4 regions of the Pseudomonas sp. S2_A02 genome follow, and region 4 is predicted to be linked to each of the others. Evidence: predicted binding sites of a transcription regulator. Region 4 holds the regulator's gene; each other region holds the start of a gene.
The links. Region 4 encodes FliA, which starts transcription of late flagellar genes. Its sites were predicted from a motif close to CTAAAGTTTNNNNNNNNNNNGCCGNTAA; they were not measured.

Region 1 (7,381 bases), 1.3 Mb from region 4:
GTTTGACCGTCAACCAGACGGCAATCACGCCGAGGGCGGCAGCAAACAGTTCAAGCCCGGACATGGAGGTTCCTTGGTGTCGTAAAAAAGCGGGGGGCGAATTGTACCCGGATTGTGGGAAATGGGCTTGTACTGGGGAATCGGGGAAGCGCAATCCCTGTAGGAGCGAGGCTTGCCTGCGAAGGCGGCGGCACAGTCAATATTGATGTCGCCTGACACACCGCCTTCGCGGGCAAGCCTCGCTCCTACAGGGGGGCGCGTTGGGTATAGAAAAGAGTTACACCCGAAACTGCTTCAGCAACCCGTTCAGCTGCTCGCTCAGTTCCTTGAGGTGAACGCTGGCCACGCTCGATTGTTCGGCCGCCAGTGCCGTGCTGTGGGACAACCCGGCTGCCTGGGTGACGTTCTGATTGATGTCTTCCACCACGTGGGCCTGCTGCAAGGTCGCACTGGCAATCGAAGCGTTCAACCCGTTGAGGTTGCGCAAGGCCTGGCCGATGGCATTCAGGCTGGCGCCCGCCAGGCCGGCCTGCTCGATGGTCAGTTGCGACGCACGGCTGCTGTCGCCAATCACCTTGACCGCCGCTTCGGAATGGCTTTGCAGGCGTTCGATCATCGACTGGATTTCCGCCGTCGACTTTTGGGTGCGCTGGGCCAGCAGGCGCACTTCATCGGCGACCACCGCAAACCCGCGACCTTGCTCGCCGGCCCGGGCGGCTTCGATGGCGGCGTTGAGGGCCAGCAGGTTGGTTTGCTCGGCGATGGAGCGGATCACTTCCAGAACGCTGCCGATTTGCGTGCTTTCGTTGGCCAGCGTACGAATCACTTCGACGGCTTGATCAATGGTCGAAGACAGCTTGTCGATCTGCTGCAGGCTGCCGTCGATATTGACCTGCCCCTGTTGCGCCTGAGACTCGGCATTGCGCATTTCGCTGGCCGCGTGTTCGGCGTTTTTGGCCACATCCTGCACGCCGTAGGTCACTTCGTTGATCGCGGTCGCCACCAGTTCCATTTGTTGGGATTGCTGTTGGCTGCGTTGCTGGGCTTGCGCGGCATCGTTGCCCAGTTCGCTGGAAGACTGACCCAGCGCGCTGGCGGAGGTTTGCAGCTGACTGATCACCAGGCGCAGTTTGGCGGTAAAGGCGTTGAAGTGCCGAGCCAGTTGCGTGACTTCGTCCTGGCCGTGGGTATCGAGGCTGCGGGTCAGGTCGCTTTCACCGCTGGCGATGTTGGCCATGGCGTTCACGGTTTCCTGCAATGGGCGCACGATGCTGCGGGCAATCATGATCACCAGCAACGCCATGATCAGGGCAATCACCAGGCCCACGAATGAGGCCTTCCAGACTTGAGCATAAAACTCGGCCTGCATGTCATCGATGTATACGCCCGAACCGATCACCCAACCCCAAGGCTCGAACAGTTTGACGTAGGAGGTTTTTTCCACCGGCGCGCTGGCGCCTGGTTTCGGCCAGCGGTAATCGACCATGCCGGCACCCTTGGCCTTGGCGATGGCGACCATCTCGTTGAACAGCGCGAAACCATCCGGGTCGCGGATCGTCGAGAGGTTCTGGCCTTCGAGTTTCGGATTGGTCGGGTGCATGACCATGACGGGCGTCAGATCATTGATCCAGAAATAGTCATTTTGGTCATAGCGCAAACCGCGCACGGCGGTCAGTGCCTGCTTTTGCGCGGCGTCGCGGGTGAGGGTGCCGGCGGTTTCCAGGCTGTGGTAGTAAGTGAGGATGCCACTGGCGGTCTGCACCACATGCTGGGTTTTCTGAGCCTTGGCATGATAAAGGTCGTCGTGAATTTGCTTGAGCATCAGCACGCCCAACGTCGATAGCATCACTACGGCCACGATCAATATGAGCCACAAGCGTCGGCTGATCGATACACTGCGCAAGCTGTTCATAACGCTGTTACTCCGGTTTTTTGTTCTTGTAATAAATGATCGCCAGCATCCAACCACACTTTGCAGATGGGGCCTATTCGACTCAGGTCCTATTACGCGGCAGCGAAAACAGGGCGTGTCTGATAGGATTTCGGCCCCGCGCGAAAAAACCTGAGTTCCAGTTTGTTTTTCACGGAATTTTTACGGTTTTGTGGGGATCTTTATGCGCGCGGGATGTCAGCTACGCTAATCGCAATTGAATGCTTAAAAATATTAACGGGGCATGCCTGGGGGCATTGCTTCTTGGGGGATTGATGGATCTTTGGACGGCCTTTCAGGCATTGATTTTAGGCGTTGTAGAAGGGTTGACGGAGTTCTTGCCCATTTCCAGTACCGGGCACCAGATCATTGTGGCGGACTTGCTCAACTTTGGAGGCGAGCGGGCCATGGCCTTCAATATCATCATTCAGCTCGGGGCAATCCTGGCGGTGGTCTGGGAGTTTCGCCGCAAGATCTTCGACGTGGTCATCGGTTTGCCGACACAGCCCAGCGCTCGACGCTTTACCGCGAACCTGTTGATTGCCTTCCTGCCGGCCGTGGTATTGGGGGTAATTTTCGCCGACTTGATTCACGAGTATCTGTTCAACCCGATTACCGTGGCCACCGCATTGGTCGTGGGCGGGATCGTCATGTTGTGGGCTGAACGCCGTCAACATGAAGTGCATGCTGAACGTGTCGACGACATCACCTGGAAAGATGCCCTGAAAGTCGGCTTCGCCCAGTGCCTGGCGATGATCCCCGGGACCTCGCGTTCTGGCTCGACGATCATTGGCGGTTTGCTGTTCGGGTTGTCGCGCAAGACGGCCACCGAGTTCTCGTTCTTCCTCGCCATGCCAACCATGGTCGGCGCGGCGGTGTACTCGGGCTACAAATACCGCAACCTGTTTGTGCCGGCTGATTTTCCGGTGTTCGCCATTGGCTTCGTCACTGCGTTTATCTTTGCGATGATCGCCGTTCGGGGCTTGCTCAAATTCATCGCCAGCCACAGTTACGCGGCGTTCGCCTGGTATCGCATTGCGTTCGGTCTGGTAATCCTGGCCACTTGGCAATTCGGCTGGGTCGACTGGACAGCAGTCAAGCCATGAACGATTCCAGCGCGCGCAACAACAACCCCGGACGCAAGTCTGGGGGCGCCATTCAGAACCTGCGGCTGAAACTGCTGGTGTTCGCTGTGCTGTGCGCAGCGCCGTTGTTTGGCTCGATGTCGCTGTGGCTGCACGGGGTGTCGGTGATTCCCCTGGCGGCCTACGGCATCGTCAGCGTGCTGGCGTTTTTCCTGTACTGGAGCGACAAGCACAAGGCCCGCGCTGACAGTTGGCGCACGCCGGAGAACGTGTTGCACGCGGTGGAGCTGGCGGGTGGTTGGCCAGGTGCCTTGCTGGCCCAGCAAGCGTTTCGGCACAAGACCCGCAAAGTCTCGTTTCAGTTGGTGTTCTGGCTCATCGTGCTGATGCATCAGGTGTTCTGGATCGATCAGCTGTTTCTGGGCGCTAACCTGTTTGCATTGCTTTAAAGCACTTTAAAGCAGCAAGCCGACCTGCGTGCGCTTGGGCAACTTGCTCACCACTAGTTGGTGAGAACGTTGCAGCAAGCCTTGCAGCTCTTTGGCGCCCAGCGGGTAGGGCGTATCCATGATGATCCACTGGGCCCGGGCCAGATACGGCGCCGGGTGAATACCCGGCCGGTCGCAATGACCCAGGAACAGGTCCTTGTCGACCTTGAAGGCCAGGGACTGCCCCCGCAGGTTCTGCAAGGCGAACATCTTGTTCCCGGCAATCGAAAACACCCTCACGCCCCCCATTTGTAGTCCTCCCGCGCACCGGGCAGTGCCAGGCAGTATTGCGCGACGTCCTCTTCGCTCATTAGTCCCGCTTTCATAACAGTCTGTCCCCACAAGCATTGAATGATTCGATCAGATGGTCGATCCAGGCGCGCACGGCCGGCATCACCCCGCGTCGATGAGGGTAGACGGCTTGCAGCCAGCCGCCCGGCAATGACCAGTCGGGTAACAGTTGCACCAGCTCGCCGTTTTTCAGCTCCTGCTCGCAATGCATCATGGGCAGCATGGTAAAACCCTGGCCGCTGAGGGTGCAGGCTTTGCGGACGATGAAATCGTCGATCCCCAATCGCGCTTCCAGGCTCAGATCATAGCTTTTACCTGTTTGATCAAGCATGCGGATGTGCACCATGCGATCGGCTTCCAGCGCGCCGAGCACGGACAGGTTTTTCAGGTCTTCGGGATGATTGATTTCACGGCCGAGCAAAAATGCGGGGCTGGCAACCATCGCCATTTGGGCCTGGCGTAAACGACGGGTGACCAGTAATGGATCTTCATCACCCAAGTCCCGCACTCTCAAGGCGACATCGATGCCCTCGTTGATCAGGTCAACCCGACGGTTGAGCAACATCATCTCCAGCTGAACCTGAGGGAATTTCTCCAGGAAGTTACTGATCACTCCTGGCAGAATTTCGTGGGCCAATCCGACGGGACAGGACACTCGTAGGCGCCCTCGGGGTTCACTGGACATGCTGGCCACTGCTTCGTCGGCCATCTCTGCTTCCAGCAGCATCGCCTGACAATGGCGCAAGTAACGCTCGCCCACGGCGGTCAGGTTGAGTTGGCGGGTGGTGCGTTGCAGCAGACGCGCGCCCAGGCGTTCTTCCAGCTCGGCGATGCGTCGCGACAACCGCGACTTGGGAATCCCCAACAAACGCCCGGCCGCTGCGAAACCACCGGCTTCGACCACCTTGGCAAAGTAGTAGAGGTCGTTGAGATCTTGCATGGTTTAAGCTCGACTGTTCTATCAGTGGGACAAACTATCGCATTGTTGCCGACTAATCATCTATTGGTTTCGTCGGTAGGATTGTCTCCATCAGATCGCCGGGTGGCGATCCTCACCTTGGAGATCCCACATGAAATTACTGCATATTGATTCGAGCATTCTGGGTGACAACTCGGCTTCCCGTCAGCTGAGTGGCGAAGTCGTCAAAACCTGGCAAGCCGCCGAGCCTGGCGTTGTGGTGACTTACCGCGACCTGGCCGCCGATGCCATCAGCCATTTTTCCGCCACCACCCTGGTTGCCGCCGGCACAGCCGCTGAACTGCGCAACGCCGCGCAACAGCACGAAGCCGATCTGAGCGCGCAGGCCCTGGCCGAATTCATCGCCGCCGATGCTGTCGTGATTGCCGCGCCGATGTACAACTTCACCATCCCGACCCAACTCAAGGCCTGGATCGACCGCATCGCCGTGGCCGGTCAGACCTTCCGCTACACCGAAGCCGGCCCTGAAGGCCTGTGCGGCGGCAAGAAAGTAGTCATCGTGTCGACTGCCGGTGGTCTGCACGCCGGTCAAGCGACCGGTGTTGCGCACGAAGATTATTTGAAAGTGCTGTTCGGCTTCCTCGGCATCACCGACATCGAGTTCGTCCGCGCCCATGGCCTGTCCTACGGTGATGAAGTGCGCAGCAAAGCCATGAGCGACGCTCAGGCGCACATCAACGAGCAATTGTTCGCTGCCGCGTAAGGCTTGCGTAAAGTCGTAAACAGCTCGGGCAATACCCCTGAAACTCTGTATTCTGGTCATCGTGATGGCCAGGTACGGAGTTTTTTGTTTCTGGCGGTTATCAGTCTCTGGCCCAGGTTATGCAGTCGAGGGTTAACATCTGCGGTCAGGTAATAAGGTGGGGCATCCCATGGTGCGTCTTTGTGCAACGCTACTGATTTGTCTGCTGGGCAGCCTGAATTCAGTGCATGCAATGCCTGCGCCGCATCCTCACTGGAGCGTCGGTTTCCATGAGATGACCTTCCTTGATCCGCTGGACTTGCAGCCCATGCGTGCCATCGCCTTTTACCCGTCCAGTGAAAAGGAACATTCCAGTACGCTCGAGGGCTACTCGGTCGAAGCCGGTGAAGACACCAAAGTCGCCATCGGACGTTTCCCGATGCTGATGCTGTCCCACGGCAACACCGGAACCCCACTGGCCCTGCACGACCTCGCCACCTCATTGGCACGCAAGGGTTTTGTGGTGGTGGCGGTGATCCATCCCGGCGACAACTCCAAAGACCATAGCCGCCTCGGCACCTTGAGCAACCTTTATGGGCGGCCGATCCAGATTTCCGAAGCCATTACCGCGACACTCGGCGACCGGATGCTCGCGCCCTTCGTCAATGCCGAGCAGGTTGGGGTGATTGGCTATTCGGCGGGCGGTGAGACCGCGTTGATCCTGTCCGGTGCCACCCCGGATCTGAATCGTCTGCGCCGCTATTGCCTGGAGCGCCCGGATGATCACGATGCCTGCAACACTCAAGGCGAACTGATCATCGATCGTGATGACTTGCAGCCAGTGGCGGACCCGCGTGTGCATGCCTTGCTGCTGATGGCGCCGCTGAGCCTGAAGTTCGGCCGCCATACCCTGGCCGACGTGCATGTTCCGGTGCTGCTATACAGCGGTGATGGCGACAAACTGGTGGCGTTTGACAAAAACGCTGCAGCACTTGCACGCAAACTGCCGACCGCACCGGACTTCAAATTGCTGGCCGGGGCAGGGCACTTCGTGTTCCTGGCGCCGTGCAACGAAGAACAGATCGCCGCCATGCCGGCACTGTGCACCGATGCCGACGGCGTCGACCGCAAGGATATTCACCGCAACATGATTTCCGAAGCCGGAAGGTTCTTCTCCCATGCCTTGGGCAAACCCACCCGCGCCGGGATGCAGACCGCAGACCAATAAACTCCCCGGAACCCTTGTGGGAACGGGCTTGCTCACGAAGAGGGCGTGTCAGTCGACATCAATGTTGCCTGACTCACCGCATTCGCGAGCAAGCCCGCTCCCACAGGAGATTTACAGCAGGCTTTAGACCATCGCCCGGTGCTTCAGAACCAAAGTCAAACCGAGCCCGGTTATCGACAACACCGCCGCACTAAAGAAAATCCATGAATACCCCAGGTTCAACGCCACCGCGCCCATCAGCGGTCCGGCAATCGCCAGCGCCAGATCAAAAAACACCGCATAAGCACTCAAACCCGCTCCGCGACTGGAATTGGGCACTTGCTTGATCGCTTCCACCCCCAAAGCCGGATACACCAGCGACAGGCCGAACCCGGTCAGGCCCGCGCCGATCAAGGCATAACCCGTGGAGGGCGCCAGCCACAGCAGGACCAGCCCGACGGTTTCAATGGTCATGCAGGCGATGGCGGAGGTGAAGCCGCCGAAACGGCTGATGCTGGATATGAACAACAGTCGCGCCAGAATGAAACAGACCCCGAATACCGTCAGGCAATAAGCCGCGCCGGTCCAGCCAAGGCTGACGTAATACAGGGTAATAAAAGTGGTGAGTGTGCCGTAACCGATGGACGCCAGGCTGAGGCTCGCGCCGAAGGGCGCAATACGCCCGAACACTGCCCAGAACGGCAGGCGCTCGCCGCGAA
Region 2 (7,381 bases), 170 kb from region 4:
CGACCCGACCATCCTCAACTCCGGCAACGCGGCCGCCGACCTCAACCGTCAGGGCGTGCGGGTGTACAAGACTGGCAACCTGGTGGAAGCCCGGGAGGTGTTTCGCAAAGCTCTGGCACTGCAGCCGAAGAACATCAGTATTGCCCTGAACATGGCGCAATCGTTGCTGCATGGCACCGACACCAGCATGCCGTCGACCGAACTGGAAGAATGCCGCGCCTGCCTGAAAACCGTCGGCCTGATGCCCGATACCGACGCGCGTTATCCGCGCTACCAGAAACTGAAAATCAAGGCGTTCGGCGAATGATCGACAGCGAATCGTCACTCGACTTCTCCACGGTGATTGCCTCCACCGTGCATGACATGAAGAACTCCCTGGCCATGTTGATGCAGGCGCACAGCCAATGGCTGGCACGCTTGCCCGATCCCGAACGGCACACCCCCGAGCAGGGCGTGATCGACTTCGAGTTCGCCCACCTCAATGGCATGCTGGTGCAGCTGCTGGGGCTGTACAAACTCGGCGTCAACCAGATGCCGTTGCAACCGGCCTACCATGAGCTGGATGATTTCATTGAAGCGCAACTGGCGGCTCACCAAGAAGTGTTCGCCAGCCGCGGCATCATTGCGACGTATGAAGTGGACCCGTTGAGCCCGCTGGGTTTCTTCGACCGGGAGCTGATTGCCTCGGTGCTCGCCAATTGCATCAACAACGCCATTCGTTACGCTCGCCATGCCTTGTTGATCAGCGTCAGCGATGAGGCCGGGCAACTGGTGCTGACCATCAATGACGATGGTGAGGGTTACCCGCCCGAGATGATCGAGCGTCAGGCCGATTACGTACAGGGCATCAATCACAGCAGTGGCAGCACTGGCCTGGGCTTGTACTTTGCCGGGCGGATTGCCGCGTTGCATCAGCGCGATGGTGTCGGCGGACGTACTGAAATCAGCAATGGCGGCCCGTTGGGCGGCGGCGTGTTCAGCCTTTACCTTCCCTGAATACCTTTTTGTTTGACGCTGCTTGAAATTCCGAACAGTCGGAGCCTATTTTGTACGGGTTGCCGTTCGCGGCTCGTACAACAACAAGGATTGCGTCATGACAACCGATGGCCATCGTTCACTCGCGCAGCGATTGACGGGCATTGATGAGATTGAATGTGTCACGCCGGACCTGAACGGCGTACCACGGGGCAAGGTGATGACCGCCGAAGGATTTCTTGAAGGGCGGCGTTTGCAGATGGCGCGGGGAGTGCTGCTGCAATGCATCATGGGCGGCTATCCACCGGCGCGCTTTTACGGCAGTGATGATGGCGATCTGGCGCTGGTGCCTGATCCCGCGCAGATCCACCGCTTGCCCTGGAGCTCGCAGCCTCGGGCGCTGGCCATTTGCGATGCGGACGAACTGACTGGCGAGAGCTCGCTGTTGTCGACTCGCGGCCAACTCAAGGCCGTGATCGCTCGATACGCCGCTCTCGGTCTGGCGCCGGTGGTGGCGACCGAGCTGGAGTTCTTCGTCTTCGCGCCGAACCCTGACCCGACACAACCCTTCCAACCGCCGCTGGGCCTGGATGGTCGTCGCGAGGACGGTCATTCGGCGTTCAGCGTCAGCTCCAATAACGGCTTGCGACCGTTCTTCAATGAAGTCTACGAATGCATGGCGGCGCTGGGCTTGCCACGCGATACCTTCATGCACGAGATGGGCGTCAGCCAGTTCGAGATCAACCTGCTGCACGGCGATCCGCTGCTGTTGGCCGACCAGACCTTGTTGTTCAAGCATCTGCTCAAGGAAGTGGCGCTCAAGCATGGCCTGACCGTGGTCTGCATGGCCAAGCCGTTGGCTCACACACCGGGCAGTTCGATGCATATTCACCAGAGCATCGTCGAGATCGGCACCGGGCGTAACGTATTCAGCGACAAGGCCGGCGAGCCGACCGCGACCTTCCGTCATTTCATCGGTGGTCAGCAGGCCGGCCTGGCGGATTTTACCGCGCTGTTTGCGCCGAACGTGAACTCCTATCAGCGCCTGTGCCATCCTTTCGCATCGCCGAATAATGCCTGCTGGTCCCACGACAATCGCGCGGCCGGACTGCGCATTCCGGCCAGTTCACCGGTCGCTCGTCGGGTCGAAAACCGCTTGCCGGGGGCCGATGCCAATCCGTATCTGGCGATCGCCGCGAGTCTGGCCGCGGGGTTGTATGGCATCGAGAACAAACTGGAGCCGAGCGAGCCGATCCAGGGTGAGTTCGTTGTGCCGGATAATCTTTCGTTGCCGTGTACCTTGCATGCCGCTCTCGAACGTCTGAAACGTAGCCAATTGGCCAAGGAACTGTTCGGCAAGGAGTTCATCGAAGGCTACATCGCTTCGAAGACCATGGAGTTGACCAGCTTCTTTGATGAAATTACTCCCTGGGAACGGCGTGTTCTAGCAGCCCAGGCCTGACGACCCGTCGCCGTCGGGCTATCGTTTGTCGATAGTCCGATATTCACTGCAAGGAGCCGCTCGGAACGCCGATGCGCCAAATCTTGAAATCTTTTCGGGGGCTTTATTTTGCCTCGCTGATGATGTTGATCGGCTCGGGCCTGTTGAGTACTTACCTTGCCCTGCGCCTGGCAGCCGATAAAGTCGACAGCCTGTGGGTCGGTGCGTTGATGGCCGCCAACTATTTCGGCCTGGTGCTGGGCGGCAAGATCGGCCACCGGCTGATTGCCCGGGTCGGGCATATTCGAGCCTATTCAGCCTGCGCCGGGATCGTCGGCGCGGCAGTGCTGGGTCATGGCCTGGTGGACTGGTTGCCCGCGTGGCTGTTCCTGCGGGTGATCGTCGGCCTGGGCATGATGTGCCAATACATGGTGATCGAAAGCTGGCTCAATGAGCAGGCAGAAGCCAATAAGCGCGGAGTGGTCTTCAGCGGCTACATGATCGCCTCGTACCTGGGGCTGGTATTGGGTCAGCTGATTCTGGTCATGCACCCGGGCCTGGGCCTGGAATTGCTGATGCTGGTCGCGCTGTGTTTCGCCCTGTGCCTTGTGCCGGTTGCCCTGACACGGCGGATTCACCCGGCGCCTTTGCACCCGGCGCCGATGGAACCACGGTTCTTCATCAAGCGCGTGCCGCAGTCATTGAGTACGGTGTTGGGGTCGGGTTTGATCGTCGGTTCGTTCTACGGTCTGGCGCCGCTGTATGCCTCGCAGCAAGGGTTGTCGACCGAACAGGTCGGTCTGTTCATGGGTAGCTGCATTTTTGCAGGGCTGGTGGTGCAGTGGCCGTTGGGTTGGCTGTCGGACCGCTATGACCGGGCGCTGTTGATCCGCTGCTTCGCGTTCAGCCTGGCGCTGGCAGCGTTGCCCTTGGCGATCATGCGACAGGTGCCGCTGGAGGTGCTGTTCATCGCCGGGTTTTTCTGTTCGCTGGTGCAGTTCTGCCTGTACCCGCTGGCGGTGGCATTCTCCAACGACCATGTCGAGGGGGATCGCCGGGTGTCGCTGACGGCGATGTTGCTGGTGACCTACGGTGTCGGCGCGAGTATCGGGCCGCTGGTGGCCGGGGTGTTGATGAAGCTGTTCGGCAGTCAGATGCTCTATGCCTTCTTCAGTTTTTTCGCGTTGGTGCTGGTTTGGCGAATCCGTCCGAAAGCGGTTACCAACCTGCATCAGGTGGACGATGCTCCGCTGCATCACGTGGCCATGCCGGACAGCATGTCGAGTTCACCACTGGTCGCTTGCCTTGACCCGCGAGTCGATGAGCAGGTGGTGCAGGATCAGATGCAGAATCCGGTCAACCCTGAGGCTGACTTCAATCCGGATGCCGAGCCGGAAACCGAAGCTGCAACAGATTCGGAATCGTCAGACCCTGACGCGGGGCGCGAGCAAAGTTTTACCGAAGCAAGGCCTTGATCAAGGCATAAAAAAACGGGCAGTCACCGCGAGGGGCTGCCCGTTTTTTTATGGGAGCGACGTATCAGAAGTCGTCTTTGTCGAAGCGCCGCGCTTCGCGCTGAAGCTGATAGACGAACCGCTCGACTTGGCGCTGCACCAGGCCGCTCATGTTGTGAAAACGCACGCCGGCAAAAGTGGTGTTGATCTTTTCTTCGAAGTGCAGGTAACGCAGCTCGACCGGTGCCGTCATGTTGCCGAAGGGCAGGGCGGCAACGAAGCGGTCATAGACCTGGCCCAGTTGTAGCTTGGCGGTGATATCGCCCTCGAAGCGCAACTTGCAGCCGGTGGCGGAGATGTCCAGCAGTTTGCCGTTGATGGGCGACTTGAGTTTGTCACCCCCCAGTTCGACATTGACCAGTTGTGCCAGCTTCAACGCAGCTCGAAAAGCATTGCGGCGTTGGTGGTAAACCACCTCATCGGGCAGCGCGCCACGGTAGCAGCGGCCATCGCCGGATTCGTCGATGGTCAGCGGGCCATTGCTTTCCCAGGCGATGCGTACACCGTCGTGAAAGCCTTCGACCTTGAACGGTTCGCCAGCCAGCAGATAGCGTTCGCCGTCGCGCGGGATCATTTCGTCCAGGGCGATCATGTTGCGGTCACGGTCGATGTCCACCAGATAACTCTGGAAGCGCTGGCTGCGCTCATGGAACGTGATGATCAGCGGGTCATGGCTGTCTTGCAGCTGACGCAGATTGCCGGAGATTTCCAGGGGCGTGGTGAGCACCTTGGGTGGCTGCGGAGCATCTTCCGCGCTTAAGGCATTGGACACGGGGTATCAATCTCCAGACAAATATGACTACTAGCCAGCATTCTGCCAGCATGTTTCGCGTCTTGATAGAGCGTGCTCATTGAAAGGCTCAAGCCTGACTGAGCGGGCGTGGTTTTGCGAGTTTGGAGGTTGAACCGCGGGCATCGTAGAGCGCTGGCGGCTCGCCGCCGGTGAGGATTTTCAGCTGGTTGGCCGTGGCGGCCTGCTGCACCAGAATCGACTGGCCATTGTTGACATTGGCGGCCTGACACTGGGCCAGGAGATCGGTCAGCACGTCGCTCTGTGCCAGCAACTGGTCGCCAATGCTCGAATGGCTGGCAAGTTGCTCCAGGCCCTGGCGATTGGTTGGCAGGTTGAGGCTGGCGAGGATTTCACTGCGCTTGCGGCCATGCTGCTCAAGCAAAATGATCAATGCCTGTTTCTGCGCCAGAATCTCTTCGAGCAGTGGCATGTCGCGACCATGCAGCGCGAGGGACTCGGTTTGCAGCAGCTCCAGCAGGTGTTGCGCCGGGGCAAAGTCGTCGATGATCAGTTGCAGTAAATTAGTGTCGTGCATGGCTGGCCTTGGGTTTTAAGCGTCCAAAAGCCGGCGCGGGCCGTGGCCTAGCGCTGGGCTTCGAAGTTGAGCAGTTTGCTGGCTACACGGTTGCTGTCGACTTTATAGCTGCCATCGGCAATCGCTGCTTTCAACTCGGCCACGCGGGCTTTGTCGACTGCAGGCTGATCGCGCAGCTTGTCAGTGACCTTCTGCAACTGTTGAGCCTCATTGCTGAGGTGTACCGATTCCCCGCTTTTGGTGGTACTGGCCTGTTCGGCCGGGGTATTCAGCGGCGCGGATTGGCCGGCTTCGGCGGTTTCCTTCGCGGCGCTGGTACGTGTACTGCCCGTAAGTGACGAGGAGCTGTTTAAACGACTGAAATCGATGACCATGACAAAAAACCTCTGGGTATTTGGACGCTTGCCATGTTTTCGGCTCTTCCCCGGAAAACTTTAGGCCCATTTATCGATGAGCTTGCATGCGCCAGCGTGTCTTGCGCATGCGGCACAGTTTAGGGAACAGCCAGGCAGCGCGCCATATTTTCACGAACAGAGGTCCCTGCATGGCCGCTCACATAGAAACTTCCACCTGACCGGGCGCGGTAACTTGCGCCTTGATGACCCGCTGGGAGTTTAGGTTTTTCACGCGAATCTGTTCGCTCATGCCGCCATTGGACAGGGCTTCACCCGGCATGCGTACACTGAGCGTACCACTGCGGGCGGTAATCACCACCTGATCGCCCTTGCGAATGACTTCCGCCTGTTCGAGGTGCACCAGGGTAATGACCTGATCGGCGACCATTGGTCGGGTAAGTTTCTGTCCGATCGCCTGATCCACGGAGGTCAGAAAACCCTGATTTATCAAGCTGATATCACGCTCGCGCAGGGTCACGTCCTGAGGTTCGATAATCCCTGTGCGCTTGAGGGGGCGGGTGGTGGTCACGATGTCGCGAAACAGCCGTACTTGAGCGGGTACGAAGACTGTCCAGGGGGAGGCGCCCTCGCAGCGAACCTTGACCGTGACCCGGCCCAGAGGCCTGGCAGGGCTCTCGAGGGTGGCTGTCAATTCCTTGTCGCACATGGGCATGCGCAGGCGCGGATCGAGCTGGTTGACCTCGATCTCGTAGCGCCCTTGTGTTTGACTCGTGGCCAGATAGTCTTCTACGGTGAATTCAAGAAAGCCCTGAGTGACGCCGATAAGCATGTCAGGCAAGGTAACCGCGTCAGCAAGGGCAGGGCTGCCAGCGTTGAACAGGCAAACGGCCGACATCACGCAGAGCAATCTGCGGCAGGTTGATGTCAGGCGTCGAAAAAATGTCGGTTCTGTGTTCATAAGAGTTAAAAAGCAAGCGCCGTGCCGTTTAGTGATGAATGTGCGTCGCAACACACTTAGCGTTGGTGTAGGAGTCTGGCATGGCTGGTGTAATGGATTCGGTGAACCAGCGCACGCAACTGGTAGGGCAGAATCGCCTTGAGCTGTTGTTGTTCCGTCTCGACGGCCAGCAGCTGTATGGGATCAACGTATTCAAGGTTCGTGAGGTGCTGCAATGCCCCAAGCTGACCCTGATGCCCAAGTCCAGTCCTGTCGTGTGCGGTGTGGCAAATATTCGGGGGGCGACCATTCCGATTCTGGATCTGGCAATGGCGACCGGTTCCGGAGCGCTGAAAGATCAAAGCAATCCCTTCGTGATCATCACGGAGTACAACACCAAGACCCAGGGTTTCCTGGTGCGCTCGGTGGAGCGCATCGTCAACATGAACTGGGAGGAGATTCATCCGCCACCCAAGGGCACCGGGCGCGATCACTACCTGACGGCTGTGACTCGGGTCGACAATCAGTTAGTCGAAATCATCGACGTCGAGAAGGTGCTGGCGGAAGTGGCACCGACACCGGAAGCGATTTCGGTGGGTGTGGTGGATGTCGAGACTCAGCACAAGGCGTTGTCCTTACGCGTGTTGACGGTCGATGATTCATCGGTGGCGCGCAAGCAAGTCACGCGTTGTCTGCAAACGATCGGCGTCGAAGTGGTGGCGTTGAACGACGGTCGGCAAGCGCTGGATTACCTGCGCAAGCTGGTCGATGAAGGCAAGAAGCCGGAAGACGAGTTCCTGATGATGATCTCCGACATCGAGATGCCGGAG
Region 3 (7,381 bases), 2.9 Mb from region 4:
TTACGTATTATCCGTCAATCGGGCAGACAGCCTTATATCCGGCCTCTGGTCGGGTGCTAGCCAAATGCAAAAAAGGCCGGGTCGGTGTTTCGCAAACAAGCGAAACACCGACCCGGCCCTCAGGAACCGCCCAGACAGTTATTCCAGCGCGGCAGCCGGCCCGAAGAACTCGTAACGGCTCTGCTTCTCTGGCACACCCAAGGCCTTGAGGTGACGCTTGATCGCCGCCATGAAGCCTTTAGGCCCCAGGAAGTACGCATCCACATCGCGCTGTTCCGGCATCCACTCGCCGAGTTGCTCCTGGCTCAACAGTCCAACCTTGTCCGCCGCCGGGCTGACGCCATCGTCTTCGGCGTAGCAATAAAAACGCTTGAGCTGCGGATGACGCTCGGCCAGGCCATCGATCCAGTCACGGAAAGCATGCACGCTACCGTTGCGCGCGCAGTGGATAAAGTGCACCGGCCGCTCGGTCGCCAGCGCCGCTTCGAGCATCGCCAGCGTCGGGGTGATGCCGACGCCACCACTGATCAGCACCAGCGGTTTGTCGCTGGCGGTCAGGGTGAAATCGCCCGCTGGCGGGAACAGCATAATGCTCGCGCCCACATTCAGTTGATCGTGCAAATGGTTGGAAGCGCGGCCGCCGGTTTCACGCTTGACGCTGATGCGGTACTGGCCCTTGTTGGCCAGCGCCGACAACGAATAGTTACGTCGAATTTCTTCGCCATCGAGGATCAGTTTCATGCCGATATACTGGCCAGGCTCTGCCGCGAGAATCGGGCCCTTGTCCGCCGGTTCGAAGTAGAACGAGGTGATTTCCGCGCTTTCCTCGACCTTGGCCGCCACGATGAACTCCCGCCCACCACGCCAGCCGCCCGGCGCCTGTGCTTTCTGGTCGTAGATGCTGGCTTCGGCGCCGATCAGGATCTCTGCCAATTGGCCATAGGCCGCGCCCCAGGCACTCATCACTTCAGGCGTGGCAATCTCTTCGCCCAGCACTTCGGAGATCGCTCGCAACAGGCAGCTGCCCACAATCGGGTAATGTTCCGGGAGGATTTGCAGGGCCACGTGCTTGTTGATGATCTTGGCCACCAAGTCGCCCAACTGATCGAGCTGGTCGATGTGCCGCGCATACATCAATACACCGTTGGCCAAGGCGCGAGGTTGATCGCCGCTGGCTTGGTGGGCCTGGTTGAACAGTGGGCGGACTTCCGGGTATTCGGAGAGCATCATGCGGTAGAAGTGAGTGATCAACGCTTCGCCGCCGCTTTCCAACAATGGCACGGTGGACTTGACGATGGCACGGTCTTGAACGCTAAGCATAAGAGCAACCCTGGGCTTTATATGAATAGCCTTTACATATCAGTTTCCATGCCAACAATTAAAACCTTATAAATCATATAGTTAAAAACACAGTAGTCATATCGACACACAACACTTTATAGTCATACCGACTACACGGAGTCATTATGACTGCAAAACTATTGCTCACGACCCTGCTGCCCCTGGTCTCCGACCTGTCCCGCGAATTGCCCGAAGGCGAGCGTTACCGACGCCTGCTCGAAGCCATGCGCGCTCTACTCCCTTGCGACGCCGCGGCCCTGCTGCGACTCGACGGCGAATGGCTGGTGCCGCTGGCGGTGGATGGATTGAGCACCGACACCCTCGGGCGACGTTTCAAGATCAGCGAACACCCGCGGTTCGAAGCGCTGCTCAGCAGTCCCGGACCGACTCGATTCGCCGCCGACAGCGATTTGCCCGATCCTTATGACGGTTTGGTCGATGGTCTTCACGATCACCTGGAAGTCCACGACTGCATGGGCTGCCCGTTGTTTATCGATGAGCGTCCGTGGGGTTTGCTGACCCTCGACGCGCTCGACCCTGAACGTTTCGAACCGATCGAACTGGACGCCCTGCAAGCCTTCGCCAGCCTCGCCGCCGCCACGGTCAACGCCGCCGAGCGCATCGAACGGCTGGCCAATCGCGTCGAAGACGAACATCAGCGCGCCGAGGTTTACCGTCAGGCCAGCAGCCAGCAGAGCCGCGAAATGATCGGCCAGAGCAAGACTTACAAACGACTGGTGGAAGAGATCAGCCTGGTGGGCGGCAGCGACCTGACGGTGCTGATCACCGGCGAAACCGGAGTCGGCAAAGAGCTGGTGGCCCAAGCCATCCACGCGGCGTCCCCACGGGCCGACAAACCGATCATCAGCCTCAATTGCGCCGCCCTGCCAGACACGCTGGTGGAGAGCGAATTGTTTGGCCATGTGCGCGGTGCTTTCACCGGCGCGACGAATGATCGGCGCGGCAAGTTCGAACTGGCCAACGGCGGCACATTATTTCTCGATGAAGTGGGCGAACTGTCGCTGACGGTGCAGGCCAAATTATTGAGGGTGTTACAAAGCGGTCAACTGCAGCGCCTGGGCTCGGACAAGGAACATCAGGTCGACGTGCGATTGATTGCAGCGACCAACCGCGACCTGGCCGAAGAAGTGCGCAGCGGTCGCTACCGTGCCGACTTCTATCATCGCCTCAGCGTTTACCCGCTGCTGGTGCCCGCACTGCGCGATCGCGGTCGGGATGTGCTATTGCTCAGCGGCTATTTCCTGGAACAAAACCGCTCACGCATGGGCCTCAACAGCCTGCGCCTGACCAGCGATGCGCAAGCGGCATTGTTGACGTATGACTGGCCGGGGAACGTGCGGGAGTTGGAGCATTTGATTGGTCGCAGTGCCTTGAAGGCGTTGGGTAACTGCAAGCAACGGCCGAAGATTCTCAGTTTGAGCGCGGCAGATCTGGACTTGCCCAATGGCAGCGTTGAACCCGCGCCAGAATCGGTGGATGCTGCGCCGGCGGCTGTGTTGGTTTCAGGGGATTTGCGTGAAGCCACCGAGCATTATCAGCGCCAACTGATCAGCGCTTGCCTGGAACGGCACCAGAACAACTGGGCCAGCGCGGCGCGGGAACTGGGTCTGGATCGAGCGAACCTTGGACGAATGGCCAAGCGCCTTGGAATGAAGTGACGGCCTCATCGCGAGCAGGCTCGCCCCCACATTTGATCTTTATGAGACACACATATTGTGTTCGGCGAAAATCCATTGTGGGAGCGAGCCGGCTCCGGGCGGCGTTCCGACGATGGGGTCCTGCCATTCACCCAAATTGCTAAAGCCTGCCCCCGACAAGTCGATAACCCGGCATCGATAGTTGTTGGCGATCTTCTCAATCGCCCATCACCTTTTTCCACAGAAGGTTTTTATGTCCTCCAACAAAGCCCGCGCAGATTCACTTTCGCTTCTGCTGTTTACCTTGCGCAGCGGCAAGCTGATGGCGATCAACCTGCTGAAAGTCAGCGAAATCATTCCCTGCCCGCCGCTGACCAAGCTGCCGGAGTCGCACCCCCACGTCAAAGGCATCGCCACCCTGCGCGGCGCCTCGTTGTCAGTGATCGACCTGAGCCGCGCCATCGGCGAGCGACCGCTGGAAGACCCGAACGGTGGCTGCCTGATCGTCACCGACGTCAGCCGCTCCAAGCAGGGCCTGCACGTTCAGGCGGTGAGCAAGATCGTCCATTGCCTGACCACCGACATCCGTCCACCGCCCTTCGGCTCCGGCGGTGTGCGTTCGTACATCACTGGCGTGACCTCGGTCGACGGCACGCTGGTGCAAGTGCTGGACATCGAAAAGGTCATCCACGGCATTGCTCCGGCGCAGATCGAAACGGCCCCGACCGAACTGAGCATGGAAGACGCCGAAGTACTCGGCAACGCGCGGATTCTGGTGGTCGATGACAGCCAGGTCGCCCTGCAACAATCGGTGCACACCCTGCGCAACCTCGGCCTGCAATGCCACACCGCTCGCAGCGCCAGGGAAGCCATCGACTGCCTGCTGGATCTGCAAGGCACCGCCCAGCAGATCAACCTGATCGTCTCGGACATCGAAATGTCGGAAATGGACGGCTATGCCCTCACCCGCACATTGCGCGAGACGCCGGACTTCTCGCACCTCTATGTGTTGCTGCATACGTCGCTGGACAGCGCGATGAACAGCGAGAAGGCCCGACTGGCCGGGGCCAACGCGGTGCTGACCAAATTCTCCTCGCCGGAACTGACCAAATGCCTGATCGTGGCGGCCAGGGCCATCGCCGAACAAGGTCACTGAGTTGTGGCTGAGTTTTTTTGTTTTCTGATGCGGCGCAACCTGGCTGAGGCTGTGCCGCCTTTCACTTGGCCAAATGGCATTGAGTTGACCCAGTACCGCCCTGAACTTGCCGAAGCCGTTCATCACTTGATGGAACTGGGCTATCGGGAAGGTAGCGGTCGCGTTCCGGCGCTGGAAGTCTGGCAGCAGCGTTTCGAAACCGATCCTGAATACGATCCGACCCTGTGCTTCATCGCGTTCGACGCCGAAGGAATCGTTGGCGTCGCCCAATGCTGGACCAGCGCTTACATCAAGAGCCTGGTAGTGCATCCGCGCGCTCAAGGCCTTGGACTTGGCCGTGCGTTGCTGCTAAATGCTTTCAATGTGTTTCAGCAACGCCGCGAAGGTTTTGTGGATTTGAAGGTCTTGGAAAACAACCTTCGGGCACAGCGATTGTATGAAAGTGCGGGGATGTATGTGGTCCGCCGGGAGCCGGTTCCAACCTGACACCGCTTTCGCGGGCTAGCCTCGCTCCCACAGACTCAGGTGATCCCTGTGGGAGCGTGGCTGCCCGCGAAGAGGCCCGCACAACCACCCAAAACCATCAGGCATACTCCGACCTCGGCCACTACACGCCAAGGATGCCCAACCATGAAAGCCACAACCCTGACCTTTCTCTGCGTCACCACCCTCGCCACCCAAGCCTATGCCTCCAGCCCCGACGCCTGGGCCACCTACGACAAAGCCGTGCTCGACAGTTGCACCAAAACCAGCGGCCTGAAGAATGCCAAACCCGTCGGCACCGCCGCACAGTTCGACGATCGAGTCGGCTATACCGCGCTCCTGCTGCAAGGCCAGTACCCGCAAAAACACATGAAAGGCCAGCAAGGCACCGAGCTGTGCCTCTACAACAAGAAAAGCAAAACCGCCTACGTGACCGAATGGGACTCCATCCGCCCAACAGCAAAAGCGCAGTAAATGGCGCATAACTTGCTTCGGCACAGGCCTTTGCGGTGGCTTTTTGTCGCCATTTCATGCCCCCACAGGTGACTGGCCGTTCAATGAATACAACGTTTTCCTGCGTAGGTTGTGGCAAATGCTGCAACGACCACCACGTGCCCCTGACACTGGCCGAAGCCCGGATGTGGGCGGCCGATGGCGGTCAGGTGATCGTGCTGGTGGAGGCCTTCCTCGCCAATGGCCTGGGCCTGCCCATGCAGCAACGCGAACATGCCCAACGCCGTTCGGTGGTAGTTCGAAGTGGTGCTTGCGAGGCGCACGTGGCGATCACCTTCGCCGCCTACAACGTCGGTCCCTGCCGGAATCTTGACGAAGACAACCTCTGCCGCATCTACGAACGCCGACCGCTGGTGTGTCGCATCTACCCGATGGAAATCAATCCACACATCCCGCTCAACCCGGCGATAAAGGAATGCCCGTCCGAGTCGTGGGAAACAGGGCCGGATTTGATCATCGGTGGTGAACTGGTGGATCAGGAACTGGTGGGATTGATCCAGCGCTCCCGTCAGGCCGATCGCGATGAGATTCAGACCAAGGATGCGATTTGCGCGTTACTGGGGATTCGGACGACCGCGCTGAAGGGTGATGGATTTACTGCCTATTTGCCGGACATGACTGCGTTTGCCATGGTCATTGATCAGGTGGCGAAGCAGCCGCTGACAGAGTCGGGCGGTGAATGGATCTTTCATGTGTCAGGCGATGATATTGCCGGGCAAGTGTTGGCGGCCGGGGCGCAGGTGGCGACTGAAGTACTGCTGAACTATGCGTTTATTTCGTTGCGGGCGGCGTGAGCCAGAGGATGTGTTGTATTTAATGGCCCCATCGCGAGCAGGCTCGCTCCCACCTTTGATCTTCATGGGACACAGGTAATGTGTACGACGAGAATCCACTGTGGGAGCGAGCCTGCTCCCGATGACGGCAGATCAGGCACCGCAGAGGTAAAAACTCAGCGCTTACCCATCGAACGACGAGTGCCAGGAGGCGCTGCCCCCGGGGTCTTGGTATGGCCATTCTTCGCGCCATTCTTGTACCAAGGCTGGCTGGCATTCTTCGCAGCGGCCAAATCACCCGGTTTAAACGGGAACTTGAACGCCGGGATCGCCGCTTTGGTTTCGCTGTCTGCGCTGGAGTCGACGCTGTCTGGCAGGTCTGCCTGGTCGTCGCTCAAAGCGTCGCCAACCGGCGGTTGTGTCGGGGAAGTCATGAAAGCTCCGGGTGATGCTCAAAGAGTCGGGCCCGGTAGGCGAGCCACGAAAGGCGGCAGTATACCTGTGTCGGGAGCCGCAAGCTGCAGTTGCTCAGTTGGGTTTTGCGCTGACTGACCTGCCGTCTTCGCCGGCACAGTGGTTCATCGTCGCTCATGGATTCCGTATACGACACAGATCCACCGGGCGCACATAAAAAAAGCGATCCATTCGGATCGCCTTTTTTATTACTTCACCACCTTCAAACTCGGTCGACCGCTGGGACGCGGCGGCTCGCTGTCGGGTGGCGGAACATCATCATCCGGCTCGATCTCTTCCTCGTCTTCCAGAGGCGATTCCATATCGAACACCATGCCCTGACCGTTCTCCCGAGCGTAAATGCCCAGGATCGATGCGATAGGCACGTACAGGGTATGTGGCACGCCACCGAAGCGCCCTTCGAAGCTGACTGCCTCGTTATCCATGTGCAGATGACGCACGGCTGCCGGGGAAACGTTCAGGACAATCTGTCCGTCACTGGCAAAACCCTGAGGCACCTGCACCGACGGATACTCGGAATTGACCAGCATGTGCGGGGTGCAATCGTTGTCCACAATCCACTCGTAGAGCGCGCGGACCAGATAAGGTCGACTGGAGTTCATAGCGGCTCCTTAAGCCTTAGCGCATATCGCGTTCGACACCAGACAGACTCGCCTGGAAAGCCTCACGTGCAAACGAGCGCTCCATATAATCAAGCAACGGCTTGGCAGGCCGCGGCAGTTCAATACCCAGAATCGGCAATCGCCAGAGTATTGGCAATAGGCAGCAATCCACCAGACTTTGTTCCTCACTGAGGAAAAACGGCTTGTCGGCGAACAACGGCGACACGCCTGTCAGGCTTTCGCGCAGCTCTTTACGAGCCACGACACGGGCGGCTTCCTTGGTCCGCGAATCCAGGATCAGATCCACCAGACCACACCAGTCACGCTGAATGCGATGAATCAGCAGACGACTGTTGGCACGCGCCACAGGATAAACCGGCA
Region 4 (7,381 bases):
GTTCCCTGGAGCATTTTGCCCAATGGCTTGATGACCACTTCTTCCTGGCCCACCAACTGGTCGACGACGAAGCCGATCCGCTGAGTGCCCACCGAAAGGATCACCACATGGCCTTCGCGCTGCTCTTCGTGAGCAGCGGAGCTGACCAGCCAGCGCTTGAGGTAGAACAGAGGCAGTGCCTTGTCCCGCACGATCACCACTTCCTGGCCGTCCACCACGTTGGTGCGCGACAGGTCGAGGTGGAAGATCTCGTTGACGTTCACCAGCGGGAACGCGAACGCCTGGTTGCCGAGCATGACCATCAGCGTCGGCATGATCGCCAGGGTCAACGGGACCTTGATGACGATCTTCGAGCCCTTGCCCTTGGTCGAGTAGATATTGATGGTGCCGTTGAGCTGGGCGATCTTGGTTTTCACCACGTCCATGCCCACGCCGCGCCCGGAGACGTCGGAAATCTCGGTCTTGGTCGAGAACCCCGGAGCGAAGATCAGGTTGAAGCAATCCGACTCGCTGAGACGGTCTGCCGCATCCTTGTCCATCAGGCCTTTCTTCACGGCGATACCGCGCAGAACATCAGCGTCCATGCCTTTGCCATCATCGGAGATGGACAGCAGGATATGGTCGCCTTCCTGTTCAGCGGACAGGATCACTTTGCCGCTGCGAGGTTTGCCCATCGCTTCGCGCTCAGCCGGCTCTTCAATACCGTGGTCGACCGAGTTGCGTACCAAGTGGACCAGCGGGTCGGCCAGGGCCTCGACGAGGTTCTTGTCGAGGTCGGTTTCTTCGCCGACCAGCTCCAGGTTGATCTCTTTCTTGAGCTGGCGAGCCAGGTCGCGAACCAGACGCGGGAAGCGCCCGAAAACTTTCTTGATCGGCTGCATCCGGGTCTTCATGACCGCGGTTTGCAGGTCGGCCGTGACCACGTCGAGGTTCGACACGGCCTTGGACATGGCTTCGTCGCCGCTGTTGAGGCCCAGACGGACCAAGCGGTTACGTACCAGTACCAACTCGCCGACCATGTTCATGATTTCGTCGAGACGCGCGGTATCGACCCGCACGGTAGTCTCGGCTTCGCTGGCCGGTTTTTCCGGTGGCGGCGCAGCCAGGGCACGAGCAGGCGCCGGTGCAGCAGCGGCAGCAGGCTTGGGCGCTTGGGCTTTTGGCTCAGGCGCTTTGGCGACAGGTGCCGGCGCCGCAGCCTTGACGACTGGGGTTGCGACCGCCGAAGCAGCAGAACCGGCGCCCACTTCAGTGAACTTGCCTTTACCGTGCAATTCGTCGAGCAGCGATTCGAACTCATGATCGGAGATCAGATCACCGCCGGCCGCTTTAGCGGTTGGCGCAGCCGGGCCGGAGCCGAAGCAATTGCCGATTCCAGCGCATCGACCGCAAAGTTGCCTTTGCCGTGCAGCTGATCGAGCAGTGCTTCGAACTCGTCATCGGTGATGTCGGAGCTGTCGCCTGCCGCTTTCGGGACAGCCGATGCTGCGGGCGCAGCGACCACTGCATCGGCGGCGAACTGGCCTTTGCCGTGCAATTGATCGAGCAACGACTCGAACTCGGCATCGGTGATTTCGTCGCTGGTCGCCGTATCGGCGGCAGGCGGAGCAACCACAGGCGCCTCGGCCTGAGCCTTGACGGCATTCAGCGAGTCCAGCAGTTGTTCGAATTCGTTATCGGTAATGTCGCCGGATTCACTTTCAGCGGCCGGCTCTTGCACCACTTCAGCGACAAGTGCCGCTTCATCGGCGGTTTGCGGCTCGGCCAGGCGGGCCAGAGCAGCCAGCAATTCAGGTGTGGCAGCCGTGATTGGGCTGCGTTCGCGGACTTCGCTGAACATGCCGTTCACCGCGTCCAGTGCTTCGAGAACCACGTCCATCAGTTCCGAGTCGACGCGTCGTTCACCCTTGCGCAGGATGTCGAACACGTTCTCGGCGATGTGACAGCACTCCACCAGCTCATTGAGCTGGAGGAAGCCGGCGCCCCCTTTTACAGTGTGAAAACCGCGAAAAATTGCATTGAGCAAATCCGCATCATCCGGTCGGCTTTCAAGCTCGACCAGCTGTTCGGACAGTTGCTCTAGAATCTCGCCGGCCTCAACCAGGAAATCCTGAAGGATCTCTTCATCGGCGCCGAAGCTCATTAAGGGGGTGCTCCTGAGGTCTAAAAACCTAAAAAACCTAAAATGCTAAAACTCTAAAATCCTAGGCTGGATAACAAATCGTCCACATCGTCCTGACCGGACACAACGTCTTCTCTTTTATCGGCATGAATCTGCGGACCTTCACCCTGAGAGAGATGTTTTTGTGGATCTTTTTCAGCCAGCATCGCTTCACGGTCATGTTCGATACCCGCAAAGCGGTCTACCTGGCTGGCCATGAGCACGAGCTTGAGCAGGTTGCTTTCAACTTCGGTGACCAACTGGGTCACGCGTTTGATCACCTGACCGGTGAGGTCCTGGTAATCCTGGGCCAGCAGAATGTCGTTGAGGTTGCTCGACACGACGCGGTTGTCTTCACTGCTGCGTGTCAGGAAACCGTCGACGCGCCGGGCCAGTTCGCGGAACTCTTCAGCCCCGACTTCGCGACGCATGAACCTCCCCCAATCCGTGCTCAGCGCCTGAGCTTCATCGCTCAGGCCGTTGATCAACGGTGTGGCGTTTTCCACCAGGTCCATGGTGCGGTTGGCCGCAGCCTCGGTCAGCTTGACCACATAACCCAGGCGCTCAGTGGCATCGGTGATCTGAGACACTTCCTCGGCTTGCGGCATGTGCGGATCAATCTGGAAATTGACGATCGCGCTATGCAGCTCGCGGGTGAGCTTGCCCACTTCCTGATACAGGCCGCGGTCACGGGTCTGGTTGAGCTCATGGATCAGTTGCACAGCGTCGCCGAACCTGCCTTTTTCAAGGCTCTCGACCAGTTCGACCGCGTGTTTTTTCAGGGTCGATTCGAAATCGCCCTGTGAAGATTCGTTTTGCTCCATAGCTCCCCCGTGACGGACTGGCTTTGCACATCAACCGATGCGTTCGAAGATCTTTTCAATCTTGTCTTTCAACGCTTGAGCCGTGAATGGCTTGACCACATAGCCGTTCACACCCGCCTGAGCGGCTTCGATGATTTGCTCGCGCTTGGCTTCAGCGGTCACCATCAGCACCGGCAGGTGCTTGAGCTTTTCATCGGCGCGCACGTGACGCAGCAGATCGATGCCGGTCATGCCAGGCATATTCCAGTCCGTTACCAGAAAGTCGATGCCCCCGCTGTTGAGAACCGGAATGGCAGTGACGCCATCGTCAGCCTCGACCGTGTTGGTGAACCCAAGGTCACGCAACAGGTTTTTTATGATCCGCCGCATCGTTGAGAAGTCATCAACGATGAGGATTTTCATGTTCTTGTTCAATTCGACCTCCAAGCAGTCTTAAACGCGCCCAGCACCTGGACACGCCATTTCAATCAATCCGGCAAAGCACTCAATGACTGTCTGGAGCACAACAGATCGAAACCGGTGCGGTTCAACACCACACCTGCTCCATTCGCAGTGTCCCCACACTGCCTTCAGCGCGCTCGCCACTCCCCCAAACGCCCCCGCAAACGGGCCGCGCACTGGCTGTGTAACTGGCTGACCCGCGATTCGCTGACCCCCAGGACCTCACCGATTTCCTTGAGATTCAACTCTTCGTCGTAGTACAGCGCCAACACCAGTCGCTCACGCTCCGGCAAATTGGCAATCGCGTCCGCCAGCGCCGCCTGGAAGCGTTCATCTTCCAGATCGCGTGACGGCTCGAGATGAGCACTGGCGCCATCCTCATGCAGCCCTTCGTGTTCGCCGTCCTGCAACAGATCGTCGAAACTGAATAACCGGCTGCCGAGGGTGTCGTTCAAAATCCCGTAATAATCGTCGAGACTCAATTGGAGTTCGGCCGCAACTTCGTGATCTTTAGCGTCACGGCCGGTTTTAGCTTCAATCGAGCGAATCGCGTCGCTGACCATGCGGGTATTGCGGTGAACCGAACGTGGCGCCCAGTCCCCCTTGCGCACTTCATCGAGCATCGCGCCGCGGATTCGAATGCCCGCGTACGTCTCGAAACTCGCGCCTTTGCTGGCGTCGTATTTGGTTGATACTTCAAGCAGGCCGATCATGCCGGCCTGGATCAGGTCTTCGACCTGGACACTGGCCGGCAAACGCGCCAGCAAATGGTAGGCAATGCGTTTGACCAGTGGCGCGTAACGCTCGATTAGTTCGTACTGCGCGTCACGTGCCGACTTCTTGTAGAGGTTGTAACCACTGGCTGTCATAGGACGGGTCCTGCCGTTTGTTGCACGAGGCGCTCGACGAAAAATTCCAGATGCCCACGCGGGTTGGCCGGCAGCGGCCAGGTATCGACCTTCTGCGCAATGGCCTTGAATGCCAGAGCGCACTTGGAACGGGGAAAGGCTTCGTAGACGGCACGCTGCTTCTGCACGGCCTTGCGCACGCTTTCGTCGTAAGGCACCGCGCCAACGTATTGCAAGGCGACGTCAAGAAAACGATCGGTGACCTTGGTCAACTTGGCGAACAGGTTGCGGCCCTCCTGCGGGCTCTGCGCCATGTTGGCCAGGACGCGGAAACGATTCATGCCGTAGTCGCGGTTCAGCAGTTTGATCAGCGCGTAGGCGTCGGTAATGGAGGTTGGTTCGTCGCACACCACCAGCAAGACTTCCTGGGCTGCGCGCACGAAACTGACTACCGAGTCACCAATGCCCGCAGCGGTGTCGATCACCAATACGTCGAGGTTGTCGCCGATGTCGCTGAAGGCCTGGATCAGGCCGGCATGCTGGGCCGGGCTCAGATGAACCATGCTCTGGGTGCCGGACGCGGCCGGGACGATGCGGATACCGCCGGGCCCTTGCAGCAGCACGTCGCGCAGCTCACACCGGCCTTCGATCACATCGGCCAAAGTACGTTTGGGTGTCAGCCCCAGCAGGACGTCGACATTCGCCAGCCCCAGATCGGCGTCCAGCAGCATGACGCGCCGGCCGAGCTCAGCTAGAGCCAGGGACAAGTTCACTGACACGTTAGTCTTCCCGACGCCACCTTTGCCGCCGGTCACCGCGATCACCTGTACGGGATGCATGCTGCCCATGTTATTTCTTTACCTTGTCTTACTTAGACGGAGGCCACATTACTGGCTGCGCGTTCACTAACTGAACAATGCATTGGCAGACCATCGATGTAGGTACAAAAACTGTTCATTAATACCTCAGCCAACCCGCTTGGTCGGACTGTGGTAGAGGTCAGCGAACATATCAGCCATGGCTTCTTCGCTGGGTTCTTCCTGCATTTGCACGCTAACGGCGCGGCTGACCAACTGATGACGACGCGGCAGATGCAAATCATCCGGGATCCGCGGGCCATCGGTCAGGTAAGCCACCGGCAATTCATGACTGATGGCCAGGCTCAACACCTCACCCAGGCTTGCCGTTTCATCCAGTTTAGTCAGGATGCAGCCAGCTAGCCCGCAACGCTTGTAACTATGATAAGCGGCGGTTAGAACCTGTTTTTGGCTAGTGGTTGCCAAGACCAGATAGTTTTTTGATTTGATCCCTCGTCCGGCCAGGCTTTCAAGCTGCATGCGCAGTGCCGGATCGCTGGCCTGCAGGCCGGCGGTATCGATCAGCACCACGCGTTTGCGCAGCAAGGGTTCCAGCGCCTGCACCAGCGATTGGCCCGGATCGACGTGGGTGACCGACACGTTGAGGATGCGGCCCAGGGTCTTGAGCTGTTCCTGAGCACCGATGCGATAGCTGTCCATGCTCACCAGCGCGATGTTCTGCGCGCCGTACTTGAGCACATAACGGGCCGCGAGCTTGGCCAGCGTGGTGGTCTTGCCCATGCCAGCCGGGCCGACCATCGCAATTACACCGCCCTCTTCCAAGGGCTCGACTTCCGGGGTGGCAATCATCCGCGCCAGGTGCGCGAGCAACATGCGCCAAGCCTGACGTGGTTCTTCAATGTCGGTAATCAGTGCCAGCAGATCGCGCGACAACGGGCCGGACAGGCCGATGCGTTGCAGGCGTCGCCAGAGGTTGGCCTGGGCCGGACGGCTGCCTTGTAGCTGATTCCAGGCCAGCGAGCCGAGTTGCACTTCCATCAGTTCACGCAGGCTGTTGAGCTCGAAACGCATCGAGTCGAACGCACGCGGGTCGACACCGGTCGCTGCGGCAGGCGCGGGTGCCGGACGCCGAGGCTCGGCCAGCGTTGGCTCGATCAGTGGCTCGGCGGCGGTCAACGGCAGGCCGGCGAACAACTGGCGATTGGTGGCTTTGTCGCTCTCGCCATCGCCACGCAGGCTCAGTTCGGCCTGGGCGGTGACGATCCGCGACTGGGTCTTGCGCAGCTCGTCCTCGAGTTCCATGTTTGGAACACGCGGGGCCAGCGCCGACAGTTTGTAATCCAGGGCAGCCGTCAGCTCGACACCGCCAGCGATCCGGCGATTGCCAATGATGGCGGCGTCGGCGCCCAGCTCATCACGAACCAGTTTCATGGCCTGACGCATATCGGCGGCGAAAAAACGCTTAACTTGCATAAACCACTACCTCAGCCGTTGGGCCCTACTGTCGCAACGATGGTCACTTGCTTGTTGTCAGGGATTTCCTGGTAAGCCAACACATGCAAACCCGGGACTGCCAGTCGGCCGAATCGCGAGAGCATCGCGCGAACCGGACCGGCCACCAGCAGAATCACCGGTTGACCTTGCATTTCCTGACGCTGCGCCGCTTCGATCAACGAGCGCTGCAGTTTCTCTGCCATGCTTGGCTCCAGCAGAACACCCTCTTCCGAGCCTTGTCCTGCCTTCTGAAGACTATTGAGCAATATTTGTTCCAACCTTGGTTCCAAGGTGATCACAGGCAGCTCCGACTCAGTGCCTACAATGCTTTGCACGATTGCACGAGATACGCCGACGCGCACCGCGGCCACCAAAGCGGCAGTATCTTGACTCTTGGCGGCGTTGTTCGCGATGGCTTCGGCGATGCTGCGAATGTCCCGTACCGGCACTTGTTCGGCGAGCAATGCCTGCAAGACCTTGAGCAGTTGCGACAGCGAAACCACCCCCGGCACCAGCTCTTCAGCCAGTTTCGGTGAGCTTTTGGCCAGCAATTGCATGAGTTGCTGGACTTCTTCGTGTCCGATCAGCTCGCTGGAGTGCTTGTACAGAATCTGGTTCAAGTGGGTCGCCACTACCGTACTGGCATCGACCACGGTGTAGCCGAGGGATTGTGCTTGGGCACGCTGGCTGATTTCGATCCAGACCGCCTCCAGACCAAAAGCCGGATCTTTGGCGGTGATGCCGTTGAGCGTGCCGTAGACCTGCCCCGGGTTGATCGCCAGCTCGCGGTCCGGG

Region 1: AB4O41_RS02700 (methyl-accepting chemotaxis protein) is a predicted target of FliA. The motif match lies at 2,040-2,067, and genes of this name have one in related genera.
Region 2: flgM (flagellar biosynthesis anti-sigma factor FlgM) is a predicted target of FliA. The motif match lies at 5,669-5,696, and genes of this name have one in related genera.
Region 3: AB4O41_RS22120 (chemotaxis protein CheW) is a predicted target of FliA. The motif match lies at 3,160-3,187, and genes of this name have one in related genera.

What each region holds. Positions count from the first base shown of each region.
Region 1 is NZ_CP162776.1:634,937-642,317, reverse strand. Features, by position in the region: gene pnuC (nicotinamide riboside transporter PnuC) at 1-64, opposite strand, end outside; gene AB4O41_RS02700 (methyl-accepting chemotaxis protein) at 278-1,912, opposite strand; gene AB4O41_RS02695 (undecaprenyl-diphosphate phosphatase) at 2,206-3,036, shown strand; gene AB4O41_RS02690 (DUF1294 domain-containing protein) at 3,033-3,464, shown strand; partial or broken gene AB4O41_RS02685 (MmcQ/YjbR family DNA-binding protein) at 3,471-3,829, opposite strand; gene AB4O41_RS02680 (LysR substrate-binding domain-containing protein) at 3,826-4,734, opposite strand; gene AB4O41_RS02675 (FMN-dependent NADH-azoreductase) at 4,865-5,476, shown strand; gene AB4O41_RS02670 (alpha/beta hydrolase family protein) at 5,646-6,683, shown strand; gene AB4O41_RS02665 (MFS transporter) at 6,807-7,381, opposite strand, start outside.
Region 2 is NZ_CP162776.1:2,082,368-2,089,748, reverse strand. Features, by position in the region: partial or broken gene AB4O41_RS09555 (response regulator) at 1-307, shown strand, start outside; gene AB4O41_RS09550 (sensor histidine kinase) at 304-996, shown strand; gene AB4O41_RS09545 (glutamine synthetase family protein) at 1,196-2,437, shown strand; gene AB4O41_RS09540 (MFS transporter) at 2,509-3,891, shown strand; gene AB4O41_RS09535 (flagellar brake protein) at 3,956-4,702, opposite strand; gene AB4O41_RS09530 (flagella synthesis protein FlgN) at 4,791-5,258, opposite strand; gene flgM (flagellar biosynthesis anti-sigma factor FlgM) at 5,306-5,632, opposite strand; gene flgA (flagellar basal body P-ring formation chaperone FlgA) at 5,811-6,572, opposite strand; gene AB4O41_RS09515 (chemotaxis protein CheV) at 6,653-7,381, shown strand, end outside.
Region 3 is NZ_CP162776.1:4,815,403-4,822,783, reverse strand. Features, by position in the region: gene hmpA (NO-inducible flavohemoprotein) at 139-1,320, opposite strand; gene norR (nitric oxide reductase transcriptional regulator NorR) at 1,467-3,020, shown strand; gene AB4O41_RS22120 (chemotaxis protein CheW) at 3,253-4,155, shown strand; gene AB4O41_RS22115 (GNAT family N-acetyltransferase) at 4,183-4,641, shown strand; gene AB4O41_RS22110 (hypothetical protein) at 4,786-5,112, shown strand; gene AB4O41_RS22105 (YkgJ family cysteine cluster protein) at 5,196-5,945, shown strand; gene AB4O41_RS22100 (hypothetical protein) at 6,101-6,358, opposite strand; gene AB4O41_RS22095 (ClpXP protease specificity-enhancing factor) at 6,587-7,000, opposite strand; gene AB4O41_RS22090 (glutathione S-transferase N-terminal domain-containing protein) at 7,017-7,381, opposite strand, start outside.
Region 4 is NZ_CP162776.1:1,911,321-1,918,701, forward strand. Features, by position in the region: partial or broken gene AB4O41_RS08725 (chemotaxis protein CheA) at 1-2,143, opposite strand, end outside; gene AB4O41_RS08730 (protein phosphatase CheZ) at 2,197-2,985, opposite strand; gene AB4O41_RS08735 (chemotaxis response regulator CheY) at 3,016-3,387, opposite strand; gene fliA (RNA polymerase sigma factor FliA) at 3,555-4,295, opposite strand; gene fleN (flagellar synthesis regulator FleN) at 4,292-5,122, opposite strand; gene flhF (flagellar biosynthesis protein FlhF) at 5,240-6,565, opposite strand; gene flhA (flagellar biosynthesis protein FlhA) at 6,577-7,381, opposite strand, start outside.